2 regions of the Pseudomonas sp. H11T01 genome follow, and region 1 is predicted to be linked to the other one. Evidence: predicted binding sites of a transcription regulator. Region 1 holds the regulator's gene; the other holds the start of a gene.
What was found. Region 1 encodes FliA, which starts transcription of late flagellar genes. Its sites were predicted from a motif close to CTAAAGTTTNNNNNNNNNNNGCCGNTAA; they were not measured.
Positions count from the first base shown of each region.

Region 2: a site for FliA is predicted at 4,393-4,420, ahead of ACN1C3_RS13065 (methyl-accepting chemotaxis protein). Genes of this name have one in related genera too.

Region 1 is NZ_JBLYED010000041.1:2,087-10,033, reverse strand. Features, by position in the region: gene ACN1C3_RS31365 (chemotaxis protein CheA) at 1-398, opposite strand, end outside; gene ACN1C3_RS31360 (protein phosphatase CheZ) at 426-1,214, opposite strand; gene ACN1C3_RS31355 (chemotaxis response regulator CheY) at 1,237-1,608, opposite strand; gene fliA (RNA polymerase sigma factor FliA) at 1,778-2,518, opposite strand; gene fleN (flagellar synthesis regulator FleN) at 2,515-3,345, opposite strand; gene flhF (flagellar biosynthesis protein FlhF) at 3,465-4,784, opposite strand; gene flhA (flagellar biosynthesis protein FlhA) at 4,796-6,925, opposite strand; gene ACN1C3_RS31330 (DUF6124 family protein) at 7,506-7,775, shown strand.
Region 2 is NZ_JBLYED010000008.1:144,966-152,912, forward strand. Features, by position in the region: gene ACN1C3_RS13045 (hybrid sensor histidine kinase/response regulator) at 1-256, opposite strand, end outside; gene ACN1C3_RS13050 (chemotaxis protein CheW) at 253-933, opposite strand; gene ACN1C3_RS13055 (CheR family methyltransferase) at 930-2,204, opposite strand; gene ACN1C3_RS13060 (chemotaxis protein CheW) at 2,201-2,737, opposite strand; gene ACN1C3_RS13065 (methyl-accepting chemotaxis protein) at 2,737-4,359, opposite strand; gene ACN1C3_RS13070 (tellurite resistance TerB family protein) at 4,735-5,460, opposite strand; gene ACN1C3_RS13075 (LysR family transcriptional regulator) at 5,657-6,571, shown strand; gene ACN1C3_RS13080 (gamma-aminobutyraldehyde dehydrogenase) at 6,672-7,947, shown strand, end outside.

The DNA of each region.
Region 1 (7,947 bases):
TCGGCAGTGGCAGGCTCGGCCAAACGAGCCAAGGCGGCCAACAATTCCGGCGTTGCGGCGGTGATCGCGGTGCGTTCGCGGACTTCGGTGAACATGCCGTTCACCGCATCCAGCGCTTCCAGAACCACGTCCATCAGTTCCGAGTCGACGCGACGTTCACCCTTGCGCAGGATGTCGAAAACGTTCTCGGCGATGTGACAGCACTCCACCAGCTCATTGAGCTGGAGGAAGCCGGCGCCCCCTTTTACAGTGTGAAAACCGCGAAAAATTGCATTGAGCAGGTCCGCATCATCGGGTCGGCTTTCAAGCTCGACCAGTTGTTCGGACAGTTGCTCAAGAATCTCGCCGGCCTCAACCAGGAAATCCTGAAGGATCTCTTCATCGGCGCCGAAGCTCATGTGTATGGGTGCTCCTACTAGGTCGGCCTAAAATCCAAGGCTGGAAAGCAAATCGTCAACATCGTCCTGACCGGACATAACGTCTTCACGTTTATCGGCATGAATCTGCGGACCTTCACCCTGAGACAGATGTTTTTCCGGATCTTTTTCAGCGAGGATCGATTCACGGTCATGTTCAATGCCCGCAAAGCGGTCGACCTGACTGGCCATCAGCACGAGTTTGAGCAGGTTGCTTTCGACTTCCGTGACCAATTGAGTCACGCGTTTGATCACCTGCCCCGTGAGGTCCTGGTAATCCTGAGCCAGCAGAATGTCGTTGAGATTGCTCGACACGACGCGAGTTTCTTGCTCGCTACGCGTCAGAAAACCCTCTACCCGCCGGGCCAGTTCGCGGAACTCTTCGGCTCCGACTTCCCGGCGCATGAACCGCCCCCAGTCCACACTCAAGGCCTGAGCTTCGCTGCTCAGGCCATTGACCAAGGGAGTGCTGTTCTCGACCAGATCCATAGTGCGGTTGGCCGCAGCCTCGGTCAGCCTGACCACATAGGACAGGCGCTCAGTGGCATCCGTGATCTGTGAAACTTCCTCGGCTTGCGGCATATTCGGGTCAATTTGAAAATTGACGATTGCGCTATGCAGCTCGCGGGTGAGCTTGCCGACTTCCTGGTACAGGCCACGATCACGGGTCTGGTTGAGCTCATGGATCAGTTGTACGGCGTCGCCGAATTTGCCTTTTTCAAGGCTGTCGACCAATTCGCGGGCATGTTTTTTCAGGGTCGATTCAAAATCGCCCTGTGAAGTTTCGTATTGCTCCATAGCTCCCCCGTGGCGGACGTCATCAACCGATGCGTTCGAAGATTTTTTCAATCTTTTCTTTTAACGCCTGAGCCGTGAATGGTTTGACCACATAGCCGTTCACACCGGCCTGAGCGGCTTCGATGATTTGCTCGCGCTTGGCTTCGGCCGTGACCATCAACACCGGCAGGTGCTTGAGCTTTTCATCGGCACGCACGTGGCGCAGCAGGTCGATACCCGTCATGCCGGGCATGTTCCAGTCTGTTACCAGAAAGTCGATGCTCCCGCTGTTGAGGACCGGAATCGCGGTAGTACCGTCATCCGCCTCGACCGTGTTGGTGAACCCAAGGTCACGCAACAGGTTTTTTATGATCCGCCGCATCGTTGAGAAGTCATCAACGATGAGGATTTTCATGTTCTTGTCCAATTCGACCTCCAAGCAGTCTTAAAACGCGCCCAGCACCTGGACACGCCATTCAATCAATTCGGCGTAACACTCAACGGTTGTATGGATTACAACGGGCCGTGATCGGTGCAGCAACAACGCCGTACCAACCTCGTTCGCAGTGTCCCCACACTGCCAGTCAACGCGCTCGCCACTCCCCCAAACGCCCCCGCAAGCGGGCTGCGCACTGGCTGTGTAACTGGCTGACCCGCGATTCGCTGACCCCCAGGACCTCACCGATTTCCTTGAGGTTCAGCTCTTCGTCGTAGTACAGCGCCAACACCAGTCGCTCACGCTCCGGCAAATTGGCAATCGCGTCCGCCAACGCAGCCTGGAAGCGTTCATCTTCCAGGTCACGCGACGGCTCGAGATGAGCACTCGCGCCATCCTCATGCAGCCCTTCATGCTCGCCGTCCTGTAACAGATCGTCGAAGCTGAACAACCGGCTGCCCAAGGTGTCGTTCAAAATCCCGTAATAATCGTCGAGACTCAATTGGAGTTCGGCCGCAACCTCGTGATCTTTAGCGTCACGACCGGTTTTAGCTTCAATTGAGCGGATTGCGTCACTGACCATTCGGGTATTGCGGTGTACCGAACGTGGAGCCCAGTCACCTTTACGCACTTCATCGAGCATCGCGCCACGAATGCGAATACCTGCATACGTCTCGAAACTCGCACCCTTGCTGGCATCGTATTTGGTCGACACTTCCAGCAAGCCGATCATCCCGGCCTGGATCAGATCCTCGACCTGAACACTGGCCGGCAGGCGTGCCAGCAAGTGGTAGGCAATACGTTTGACCAGTGGCGCATAGCGCTCGATCAGTTCGTACTGGCTGTCACGTGCAGAGGCTTTGTAAAGGTTGTAACCGCTGGCTGTCATAGAACAGGACCCGCCGTTTGATGCACGAGTCGCTCGACGAAAAATTCCAGATGCCCGCGTGGATTGGCAGGCAGCGGCCAGGTATCGACTTTCTGAGCAATGGCTTTGAACGCCAGTGCGCACTTCGAACGCGGGAAGGCCTCATAGACTGCACGCTGCTTTTGCACAGCCTTGCGCACACATTCGTCATAGGGAACCGCACCGACGTATTGTAAGGCCACGTCCAGGAAGCGATCCGTGACCTTGGTCAACTTGGCGAACAGATTGCGCCCTTCCTGCGGGCTCTGCGCCATGTTGGCGAGCACACGGAAGCGGTTCATGCCGTAATCGCGATTGAGCAATTTGATCAGCGCGTAGGCATCCGTGATCGAGGTCGGCTCGTCGCAGACCACCAACAGTACTTCCTGGGCTGCGCGAACGAAACTGACCACTGACTCGCCGATACCGGCGGCGGTGTCGATCACCAGCACGTCGAGGTTGTCGCCAATGTCGCTGAAGGCCTGGATCAGCCCGGCATGTTGAGCCGGACTCAGATGCACCATGCTCTGCGTGCCGGACGCCGCCGGGACGATACGAATCCCTCCGGGGCCCTGCAGCAATACATCGCGCAGTTCACAGCGCCCCTCGACCACATCGGCCAGAGTGCGCTTGGGTGTCAGCCCTAATAGAACGTCGACGTTCGCCAGCCCCAGATCGGCATCCAGCAGCATGACGCGCCGGCCGAGCTCAGCCAGAGCCAGGGACAAGTTCACTGACACGTTAGTCTTCCCGACGCCACCTTTGCCGCCGGTCACCGCAATCACCTGTACGGGATGCATGCTGCCCATGTTCGTTCTTTACCTTGTCTTACTTAGACGGAGGCCACATAACTGGCTGCGCGTTCACCATTGGAACAATGCATGGCAGACCATCGATGTAGGTACACTGCAATCTATTCATTGTTACCTCAGCCGACCCGCTTGGTCGGACTGTGGTAGAGGTCAGCGAACATATCAGCCATGGCTTCTTCGCTGGGTTCTTCCTGCATCTGCACACTCACGGCGCGACTGACCAATTGATGGCGTCGCGGCAAGTGCAGATCATCCGGAATCCGTGGCCCATCGGTCAGATAGGCAACGGGTAACTCGTGACTGATCGCCAGGCTCAACACTTCGCCCAGACTCGCCGTTTCATCCAGTTTAGTCAGGATGCAGCCGGCCAGCCCACAACGTTTGTAACTGTGATAAGCGGCGGTTAGAACCTGTTTCTGGCTGGTTGTTGCCAACACCAGATAATTTTTTGATTTGATCCCGCGACCAGCCAGGCTTTCCAGCTGCATGCGCAGTGCCGGATCGCTGGCCTGAAGGCCGGCGGTATCGATCAACACCACACGCTTGCGCAGCAGCGGATCGAGCGCCTGCGCCAGGGACTGGCCCGGGTCGACATGGGTTACGGAGACATTGAGGATACGCCCCAACGTCTTGAGTTGTTCCTGAGCCCCGATCCGGTAGCTGTCCATGCTCACCAGCGCGATATTCTGCGCGCCGTACTTGAGCACATAACGCGCCGCCAGTTTGGCCAGTGTAGTGGTCTTGCCCATTCCGGCCGGGCCGACCATAGCAATCACACCGCCCTCTTCCAGCGGCTCGATCTCGGGTGTTGCGATCATCCGCGCCAGGTGCGCCAGCAGCATGCGCCAGGCCTGGCGAGGCTCTTCGATTTCAGCCGTCAGTGCCAGCAGATCGCGCGACAGCGGACCGGACAAACCGATGCGTTGCAGGCGACGCCAGAGGTTGGCCTGCTGTGGTTTGCTGCCTTGCAACTGGTTCCAGGCCAGCGAGCCCAACTGCACTTCCAGCAGTTCACGCAAACCGTTGAGCTCGAAACGCATCGAGTCAAAAACGCGTTGATCCACCGAAGGCGCAGCGGCGGGTGCCGGTGCTGGACGACGGGGTTCAGCGAGCGTCGGCTCGATCAAGGGTTCGGCAGCCGTCAACGGCAAACCGGCGAACAACTGGCGATTAATGGTTGAATCACCGTCACCGCGCAGGCTCAGTTCCGCCTGGGCCGTGACGATCCGCGATTGGGTTTTGCGCAACTCGTCTTCGAGCTCGATGTTTGGCACACGCGGTGCCAGCGCGGACAGCTTGTAATCCAGGGCAGCCGTCAGCTCGACACCGCCGGCGATCCGACGATTACCGATAATGGCAGCATCAGCGCCCAGCTCATCGCGAACCAGCTTCATGGCCTGGCGCATATCGGCGGCGAAAAAACGCTTAACTTGCATAAACCACTACCTCAGCCGTTGGGCCCTACTGTCGCAACGATGGTCACTTGCTTGTTGTCAGGAATTTCCTGATACGCCAACACGTGCAAACCCGGGACTGCCAGACGTCCGAACCGCGAGAGCATCGCGCGTACCGGACCGGCTACCAGCAGAATCACCGGTTGACCTTGCATTTCCTGACGCTGCGCCGCATCGATCAACGAACGTTGCAGCTTCTCGGCCATGCTTGGCTCCAACAGAACGCCCTCTTCCTGGCCTTGTCCTGCCTTCTGCAAACTATTGAGCAATATCTGTTCCAACCTTGGCTCCAAGGTGATCACAGGCAGCTCGGACTCAAGCCCCACAATGCTTTGGACGATGGCACGCGACAATCCGACGCGCACCGCAGCGACCAACGCGGCGGTATCTTGACTCTTGGCAGCATTGTTCGCGACGGCTTCGGCAATGCTGCGGATGTCGCGTACCGGCACCTGCTCAGCCAACAACGCCTGCAACACTTTGAGCAGTTGCGACAGAGAAAGAATACCCGGCACCAGCTCTTCCGCCAGTTTTGGCGAGCCTTTGGCCAGCAACTGCATGAGTTGCTGAACTTCTTCGTGGCCAATCAGCTCACTGGAGTGCTTGTAGAGAATCTGGTTAAGGTGCGTGGCGACCACGGTACTGGCGTCCACCACCGTGTACCCCAGCGATTGCGCCTGGGAGCGCTGACTGATCTCGATCCACACCGCCTCCAGACCAAAGGCCGGATCTTTGGCGGTAATACCATTGAGCGTGCCGTAAACCTGCCCCGGGTTGATCGCCAGCTCGCGATCCGGGTAAATCTCGGCTTCGGCCAGGGTCACACCCATCAAGGTCAGGCGGTAGGCGCTCGGCGCCAGATCGAGGTTGTCACGAATATGCACAGTCGGCATCAGGAAGCCCAGGTCCTGGGAAAGCTTCTTGCGCACACCCTTGATCCGCGCCAGCAACTGACCACCCTGGTTACGGTCCACCAGCGGGATCAGTCGATAGCCGACTTCCAGGCCGATCATGTCGATCGGCGTCACGTCATCCCAGCCCAATTCCTTGGTTTCCTGAGCACGCGACGGTGAAGGCAAGAGGTCCTGCTGACGCTGGACCTCTTGCAGAGCCTGAACCTTGACGATGTTTTGCTTCTTCCACACCAGGTACGCCATACCACCGGCGACAGCGGCTAGGCTGAGGAAGGAGAAATGCGGCATGCCCGGCACCAAACCCATCACCGCCATCAAACCGGCAGCCACCGCCAGGGCCTTGGGCGAGGCGAACATTTGCCGATGGATTTGCTTGCCCATGTCTTCGGAACCGGAAGCACGGGTCACCATGATCGCCGCCGCCGTCGACAGCAACAGTGATGGCAATTGCGCCACCAAACCGTCACCAATGGTCAACAGTGCGTAAACCTTGCCCGCATCGGCGAAGGTCATGCCGTGCTGGAAGATACCGACCGCAATACCACCGATCAGATTGATGAACAGAATCAGCAGACCGGCGATGGCATCACCGCGAACGAATTTGCTGGCACCGTCCATCGAGCCGTAAAACTCAGCCTCTTGCGCCACTTCAAGACGGCGCAACTTGGCTTGCGGCTGATCAATCAGGCCAGCGTTGAGGTCGGCGTCGATCGCCATCTGTTTGCCGGGCATCGCATCGAGGGTGAAACGCGCGCTCACCTCGGAAATACGTCCGGCGCCCTTGGTCACCACAACGAAGTTGATGATCATCAAAATCGCGAAAACCACGATACCGACCACGTAGTTGCCGCCGATCACCACCTCACCAAAGGCCTGAATCACCTTACCGGCCGAGGCATGGCCTTCCTGACCGTGGAGCATCACCACCCGCGTGGAGGCCACGTTCAGCGCCAGTCGCAACAGCGTGGCCACCAGCAGAATGGTCGGAAACACCGCGAAATCCAGTGGCCGCAACGCGTAAACGCAGACCAGCAGCACGACGATCGACAAGGCTATGTTGAAGGTGAAGAACACGTCCAGCAGGAACGCCGGAACCGGCAACATCATCATGGCCAGCATGATCAACAGCAACAGCGGCACACCCAGATTGCCTCGCGAGAGGTCAGCCAGACTGCTGCGAGCGTTGTTGATTAACTGAGAGCGATCCACCGGTTTTCCCCGTCCCTTAAAGCAAACTTTTGACGCCTGAAGCGGCGCAGGGCGGCTATTGCAAGAAGCCTTCCAACTTTTGAGGAGGCGGGAAATAGTGGGGTGATCAGGGATTTGCAGTGCCTGGGAGGACGCTATCGCGAGCAAGCGAACGTCGCCCGGCCCTTCCCACATTTGATCTGCGGTGGTCACAAATACTGTGTTCACAGGAGATCCAGTGTGGGAGCGGGCTTGCTCGCGATGAGGCCGGCACTGCTGGCAACTATCAAAAGCAGGCAACACAAAACAGAATTTTCCGACGGGTTTTGAGGCTTGCTTTGACGAAGGTCGGCGGATAATCTTCGCGGGTCGCTGCAAAATCAGCGATCGGGTCTGCAAGCCCGCCGGAATAACTAGGCGCATAGCGCCTCCATAACAGCTCGGCGCTTTTTTTGTGTCTGTGTTTTATGGTGGCTGTGCGTGGGAGACCTTCGGGTCTGCCGGGTTCCTAGTTTCCCGGTCTTGCAGACCCGCGCACAGCTACCACCCATCATCTGCAAGTGATGCTGGTAGCTCCTTTTGAAAAACTGGGAGCTTAACCATGATCAAAGTCACCCCCGATCCGCCTGAAACCGAAAACCGCCCCCTCCAGATCTTCACCGTCGCCCCCGACATCAACACCCAAGCCTTGCTGGCCTACGCCTACGAAACCTTCTGTTCGGCCACCACCCTGACCCTGGACCTGTCCGACGACCTCGAAGGCAAAGACCGCAACCTCGCCCTGGCCATCCATCAAATGCTGGAACTTGGTTTGTTATTGATCGAAAAGGCGCTGGACAACGAAAATCCGGTGAAGCCGGTGGGAACATAGGGTCAAGCAGTAGAGAGTCTGGTCAGTCAATTCAGCGTTGACTTGAAGACCATTCGCGGGCAAGCCCGGCTCCCACATTCGTCATGTGCCGATCACACAATCGCGAACCAACACAGATCAAATGTGGGAGCGGCGGTGCGGCGATCCGACTTGCCCGCGATGAGGCCGGAAC
Region 2 (7,947 bases), on a different contig from region 1:
GGTACAAACGACCTTCCTGGGCGCTGACCAGGCAATCCTCCATGACATGCGCCACGCTGACCCCGGCATCCACGCCAACAATGCGTGCGGCACCCTTGAGCGAGTGCGCCGCCCGCATGCAGGCTTCCAGTTGATCGGCCTGGGTCGGATTGCGCTCCAGTGCCAGCAGGCCGGTGCTGAGCACTTGGGTCTGCGCTTCGGCCTCCAGGCTGAAGAGCTCCAGCAGCGATGCGTCGCGCATTTGATCAGGGGTCATGTGAGGCTCCGGGTCACGGCTGACAGCAGCTGTTCTTCATCCAGCCAGCGCAAACTGCGATCTCTGAACGGCAATACGCCACGGGTGTATTTGCCGCTGGCGTGTGAGCCGGAGCTGGAGGCGGCGCTCAAGATGCGCTCATCAATAGCGTGAATCCCGTCCACTTCATCCACCGGCACCACCACCGGGCCGCCGTGGGCCGCGATGATCAACATGCGTGGCATGACCCGCGCCCCCGAGACAACACCAGTAGTGGCGTCCAACCCCAGCAATTCCACCAGTGACAGGCAGGCGACCAAGGCGCCGCGCACATTGGCCACGCCCAACAATGCCCGCGAACGCTGGTGCGGCAAGGAATGTATCGGCTGCAACGGCGCGACCTCCACCAGACAGCGAGTCACCAGGCCCAACCACTCTTCGCCCAGACGGAACATCAACAGCGAGCGGGTGACGACATCGCTCTCGACCGCGATCGACTGCCGATGATCTTCCTGTTGCAGCGCATAACGATCGAGCAAGCGGGTCGCTGCCGCGGAATACACGGCACAGTTACGACAGTGAATATGCTCGGCCAACAGCGGGCAGGACTTGTCACCGTGGATACCGATCCGGTTCCAGCAGTCATCGATGGCCTGCGCATCTTCGTGGGTCACGCTTAACGAAACAGATCCAGTCATCGTTTACGCTCACTGTCAGCGGCGCGCTCGCTACGGGCGGCGCGTTCCTGCAATCGACGGGCACCCGCCGCATCTCCCTGGGAAGCCAATAAAGCGGCCAGGTGCATCAGCGCTTCGGGGTGCTGCGGCTCCAGATAAAGCGCCTTGCGATAGAAACCTTGAGCTTGCAGCGCATCGCCGACGACATCACTGAGCAATCCCAACCAATAAAACACTTGAGCCACCGGCTCATGGTTGCGCAGGTACTGCTCGCAGGCGGCGCGTGCCTCGGTGCTTTTTCCTTCATTGGCCAGGGCGGCGATGCTGGCGAGCAAGGTTGCGGAGTCACTCGTCGCAGCAGAAGGCTTGTCAGGACTGATCACTGGCGCAACGCGGGTAAAGGGTTCGCTGCGACGCGGCGGCGCCACGCTGTGGATCGATTGACGCATGGGCAACGGCGTCGGGATAAAGGCCGGCAGCGGTACGGGCTCAGGCTCGCTATGACGACTAAAGGCGAAGGACTGTGGAATGCCGATCGAGCGCATACCCAATCGCCCCAACAGGCCGCCTTCTGCCGGGCCGATAAACAGCACGCCGTCAACATGGGTGAGGCGCTTGAGCACTTCAAACACCTGGCGTTGAGTTGCCTGATCGAAGTAAATCAGCAGGTTGCGGCAGAACACAAAATCATACGGCGGTTCATTAGCCAGTAACGCCGGATCAAGCAGATTGCCCACCTGCAAGTGCACCTGTTCGCGCACCCGCTCGTTGAGGTGATAACGCTCGTCTTTAACAGTGAAGTGGCGCTCGCGAAAATCGGTCAGTTGCCCACGAAAGGAGTTCTTGCCATACACCGCACACTTGGCGCGCTCGACCGACAGGGGGCTGACATCCAGCCCTTCGACCTTGAACTGATGGGGCGCAAACCCGGCATCGAACAAGGCCATGGCAATCGAATACGGCTCTTCGCCGGTCGAGCACGGCAGACTGAGAATCCGCAAGGCGCGCATGCCCTTGATCTCGGCCAAACGCGCTACCGCCAGTTTAGCCAGGGTTGCGAAGGATTCCGGATAACGGAAAAACCAGGTTTCCGGAACGATGACGGCTTCGATCAGCGCCTGCTGTTCATCCCGCGATCCTTGCAACGTGTGCCAGTACTCGTCGGCAGTCAGCGCCTGCTGAGCCGTGGTGCGCTGACGGACAGCCCGCTCAATGAGCGCCTCCCCCACGGACGCCACGTCCAGGCCGATGCGCTCCTTGAGAAAGTCGAAAAAGCGTTGATCGCTACTCATGGACGCTCCTCAATCAGAGCGAGATTCAGTGGCGGCGACGGGAACAGCAATGCACGAACCTCGGCATTGAGCAAATCAGCGACCCGAATCCATTGCAGCAAGCCCTGCTGATCTTCGCGTACCGGTCCCAGATAAGGCGCTTGGCGATTGTCCAGGCCATAGGGCTGAAAGTCCGCGGGGTTGCAGCGAAGGGTATCGGTGGCCTGTTCCAGGATCAGCCCGAGCAATTGCCCGGGCCCGGACGCTTGCGGCTGATAGTGCACCAGCACCAGGCGCGTGCTGGTGCGCACCTGCGCAGGCTGGCCAAAAGTCAGCGCGCTGAGGTCGATCACCGGCACCACCGCGCCACGGTAGGCAAACACCCCGGCGACCCAAAAAGGTGCCTTCGCGATCGGTTTGAGTGGCAGGCGCGGCAGCACTTCAGCCACCTCAATGGCTTGCAGGGCATAGCGTTCGTTGCCAATGCGGAACAGCAAAAACAACGACTGTTTTGGCGGCATTCCTGCGCCGCGTTTCGCCGCGAGCTCGCTCATCAGACTTTGAAACGCGAGACGCCGCCACGCAGCCCCACCGCCACCTGACTCAACTCGTCGATGGCGAAGCTGGCCTGACGCAGGGACTCCACCGTCTGGCTGCTGGCATCACCCAACTGCACCAACGCGTGGTTAATCTGCTCGGCGCCGGTGGCCTGAGCCTGCATGCCTTCATTGACCATCAGCACGCGCGGCGCCAGCGCCTGAACCTGATGAATAATCTGCGACAACTGCTCGCCGACCTGCTGCACCTCGGACATTCCGCGGCGTACTTCTTCGGAGAATTTGTCCATGCCCATCACACCCGCCGACACAGCAGACTGGATCTCACGGACCATCTGCTCGATGTCGTAGGTAGCGACAGCCGTCTGATCCGCCAGGCGCCGTACTTCGGTAGCGACCACAGCGAAACCACGGCCATATTCACCGGCCTTCTCGGCTTCGATCGCGGCGTTGAGGGACAACAGGTTGGTCTGGTCGGCAACCTTGACGATGGTCACCACCACCTGATTGATGTTGCCGGCCTTCTCGTTGAGGATCGCCAGCTTGGCGTTGACCAGATCGGCCGCCCCCATCACCGAGTGCATGGTCTCCTCCATACGGGCCAGTCCTTGCTGACCGGAGCCGGCCAGCACCGAAGCCTGATCGGCGGCTGTGGAGACTTCGGTCATGGTGCGCACCAGATCCCGGGAGGTCGCTGCGATTTCCCGCGAAGTGGCGCCGATTTCCGTCGTAGTGGCGGCGGTTTCCGTCGCGGTCGCCTGCTGCTGCTTGGAGGTGGCCGCGATTTCCGTGACCGACGTGGTGACCTGCACCGAAGAGCGCTGGGCCTGGGACACCAGCGAGGTGAGCTCGGTCATCATGTCGTTGAAGCCCGTTTCTACCGCACCGAATTCGTCCTTGCGTTCCAGATTCAAGCGCTTGCTCAAGTCACCTGTACGCATGATGTCGAGGATCTGCACAATCCGGTTCATCGGCGCCATGATCGCGCGCATCAACAGCAGACCGCACAGACCGGCAGCAAACACCGCGACCAGTAAAGAGACGCCCATGCTGATTTTTGCCGCAGTGACCGCCTGGGCGATCGCCTCGGTAGCGTTGCCGGCCTGATCACGATTGCGATCGATCACGCTGTTCAAATGCTGGCGACCAGCAACCCACGCCGGCGTCAGTTCATTCTCCAGCGAGACGCGGGCCTGTTCGTATTCTTTGCGCTGATAGAGATCGATGACTTTCGTCAGTGCCTGATTGAACGCTTGATGACGCACTTCGAACTCATCGAAAGAGGCCTGATCCTCGGGATCAAAGATGGTTGTTCGATAGTTGTTCATTTCCGCTTTCAGGCGCTCTTCGAAGCTCTTGTACAGCGCCTTGTCGGCGGCAGTTATGTCACGATGCCCGGAGAGGTCAACCACCTGCTGGGTCAGGACATAACCGTCGACCCAAGCGCTGCGAATCATCGAACTGTAGTACAGCCCCGGAACGGCATCCGTCTGCACCGTTTTCTCGCTGGATTCAATCTTCAGCAGACTGGAGTACGAGACCAGGACCATCAGCAACATGATGGCGATAATTACCGCAAAGCTCGCCAAAATGCGTTGGCGCAACGTCCAGTTCTTCACAGTCAGTCCTCGAGGCCATTCAAATGAGGCGGAGTATAGCCGAGGGCGCGCCATCCTTTATCAGCGGGTTGCGCACCACGTCTCACTCAGAGGAGAGAAAAGCCAGCATCCGCTCTGGATGGCTACTCTGGGACAGATGCGGCGAACGCTGCTAGTGACGATTCGGAAGAAAAAGACCGTGGTTTGGTCATTGCAGGGGCTGAAAATGGTGTGGTGCCCAAAAGGTCAGATCGTTCCCACGCTGCGTGGGAATGCATCTCGTGACGCTCCGCGTCACATTTGGAGCGGACGCAGAGCGTCCAGGGCGGCATTCCCACGCAGAGCGTGGGAACGATCATCAATGAATGCGCGGGCAAGCGAAGAGGGCCGCACGGCTTACATCGAAGCCTGGCGAACCTGCTTTTCAAGTTCGGCTTTCAAGCCTGGCTCAAGGTTGAGCTGACGGGCCAGTTCATCCAGGTAGGACTTCTCCATGAAGCTTTCCTCGTCCACCAACATCACGCTGGCGATGTACATCTCTGCGGCTATTTCCGGGGTGCTGGCGGCGCGAGCGACGTCGGCCGGGTCCAATGGCTTGTTAAGTTCAGCGTGCAGCCAGCGTTGCAGATCCTGATCGCTATCCAGTTTGGTGAATTCGCCCTCGATCAGCGCACGCTCGCGGTCATCGACATGGCCGTCAGCCTTGGCGGCGGCGACCAGCGCCTTGAGGATCGCCTGGCTGTGCAATTCAACTTGCGCTGCGGGCAAGCGGTCGATGGTTCGCGGCTCTGCCTGCGGCGCGCCAGCCTGTTGCGCCTGCCAATTGCCATAAGCCTTGTAGGCCAACACACCCAACGCGGCGAGACCGCCGTAGGTCAACGCCTTGCCGCCAAACTTCCGGGCTTTTTTGTTTCCCAGCAACAGGCCCATGGCGCCTGCCGCCAAAGCACCGCCGCCAGCCCCTGAAAGCAGACTGCCGAGCCCACCGGAGCCGCCGCCGAGCAAGCTGCCCAGTGCGCCCTTATCCGAGCCTGCCGATGTGTTCTGAGTACCGCTGGCCTTGTTTTGAAACATATCCTGACCGGACTTGAGTAACTGATCGAGCAATCCACGTGTATTCATTTGCCGCCTCCACCCATTGAGCTTAACCGGATCATCAAGGCCAGCAGCGTAGATCGAAGTGCTCGCCTCCAGTTTTCGAGAGTGCTTCCAGATGTTGCCTGGCCCTTGCCGAAGTCCCGGTTGTGAACTAAGCCATCGATTAAAAAGATATACACTCAAGCAAATCTATAAAACCGCCCAACCGGTATTTCCCCCCATGATGACCCTGCGTCAGATCCGTCACTTCATCGCCGTGGCCGAGACGGGTTCGATCTCGGCCGCCGCCCAGGCGGTGTACATTTCCCAATCGACATTGACCCTGGCAATCCAGCAACTGGAGCAGGAAATCGGCGTCAGCCTCTTCAATCGCCACGCCAAGGGCATGACCCTGACCCACCAGGGCCACCAGTTTCTGCGCCAGGCGCACTTGATCCTGGCCACTGTCGACAATGCCAAGCGCAGCCTGCAGCAAAGCACCGATCAGGTCGCCGGGCAGTTGATTGTCGGCGTGACCAGCCTGGTGGCCGGTTACTACCTCGCCGATTTACTGACTCGTTTCCAGCGTGCCTACCCGAACGTGGAAATTCGCGTGATGGAGGATGAGCGGCCGTATATCGAACACTTGCTGGTCAGCGGTGAAATCGATGTCGGCGTGCTGATTCTGTCCAATCTTGAAGACCGCCACGCCCTGCAAACCGAAGTGCTCACCCACTCGCCCCATCGCCTGTGGCTGCCGGCTCAGCACCCACTGCTGGAACACGACAGCATCAACCTCGCCGATGTCGCACGCGAACCGCTGATTCAGCTCAACGTCGACGAAATGGACCGCAACGCCCAGCGCATGTGGTCCGGCGCGGGATTGCAGCCGCGCATCACCTTGCGCACGGCCTCGACCGAAGCGGTACGAAGCCTGGTGGCAGCCGGGTTGGGGGTGTCGATCCAGCCTGACATGACATATCGCCCCTGGTCACTGGAAGGCGACATCATCGAAGCCCGCCCGCTGGCCGACCTCAGCCAGACCCTCGACGTCGGCCTGGCTTGGCGCCGCGGCACTGCAAGACCGGCGTTGGTGGACCCATTTTTGACCGTGGCCCGCGAGCAACCTCACGCCGGACGCAAGCCATCTATTTAATCGAACGCAGCCTTCAGTATTTAGTATTTGTCGACCTCACGCCCGACCACTAGTCTTTATGCATCTATAAAAGGTCGGGCTCCAGTCGCAAGGGAGCACCATGGCCACACAAGAAAAGAGAACCCGAAAAATGGCTGGCGCGCAGACTCCGTTGTTCACCGCTTTATTGATCGATGGTGAATTAGTCGCAGGTCAGGGTTTTGTCGAACCTATCCTCAACCCGGCCACGGGTGAAGTGCTGACGCGCATCGCCGAAGCCAGTACCGAACAGGTCGAAAGCGCCGTTCTGGCTGCCCACCGCGCGTTTGCCGGCTGGTCGCGGACCACGCCGCAGCAACGCTCGAACATTCTCTTGGCCATTGCCAACGCAGTGGAAAAACAAGCCGACCACCTCGCCCGCCTCGAATCGCTGAACTGCGGAAAACCGCTGCACCTGGCACGTCAGGACGATTTGAGCGCTACGGTCGACGTGTTCCGCTTCTTCGCCGGCGCGGTGCGTTGCCAGACTGGCCAGCTCAGTGGCGAATACCTGCCGGGCTACACCAGCATGGTCCGCCGCGATCCGATTGGCGTGGTGGCCTCCATCGCTCCGTGGAACTACCCGATCATGATGGCCGCCTGGAAAATCGCCCCGGCCCTGGCGGCGGGCAACACCTTGGTGTTCAAGCCGTCCGAACACACGCCGCTGTCGATTCTGGCCCTGGCCCCGGCGCTGGCCGAGTTGCTGCCACGCGGGGTGATCAACATCATCTGCGGTGGTGGTGAAGGTGTTGGCAGCCATTTGGTCAGCCACCCGAAAGTGCGCATGGTCTCGCTGACCGGCGATATCGTCACCGGGCAGAAAATCCTTCAGGCCGCGGCGAAAACCCTGAAACGCACCCACCTTGAACTCGGCGGCAAAGCACCGGTGATCGTCTGCAACGACGCCGACCTTCAGGCTGTGGTCGAAGGCGTGCGCAGCTACGGTTACTACAACGCAGGGCAGGACTGCACCGCAGCGTGCCGGATCTATGCTCAGGCCGGGATTCATGATCGCCTGGTGGCCGACCTCGGCGCCGCCGTCAGCAGCCTGCGCTTTGCCGGCAAACGCGACGCCGACAACGAGATCGGCCCGCTGATCAGCACCCGCCAGCGCGACCGCGTCGCCAGCTTCGTTGAACGTGCTCTCGGCCAGCCACACATCGAGCGCGTCACCGGTGCCGCCGTGCATTCCGGGGCGGGCTTCTACTACCAGCCCACCCTGCTCGCCGGTTGCAAGCAGAGCGATGAGATCGTCCAGCGCGAAGTCTTCGGCCCGGTGGTCACCGTGACCCGCTTCGAGGAACTGGAGCAAGCAGTGGACTGGGCCAACGACTCTGAATACGGCCTCGCCTCGT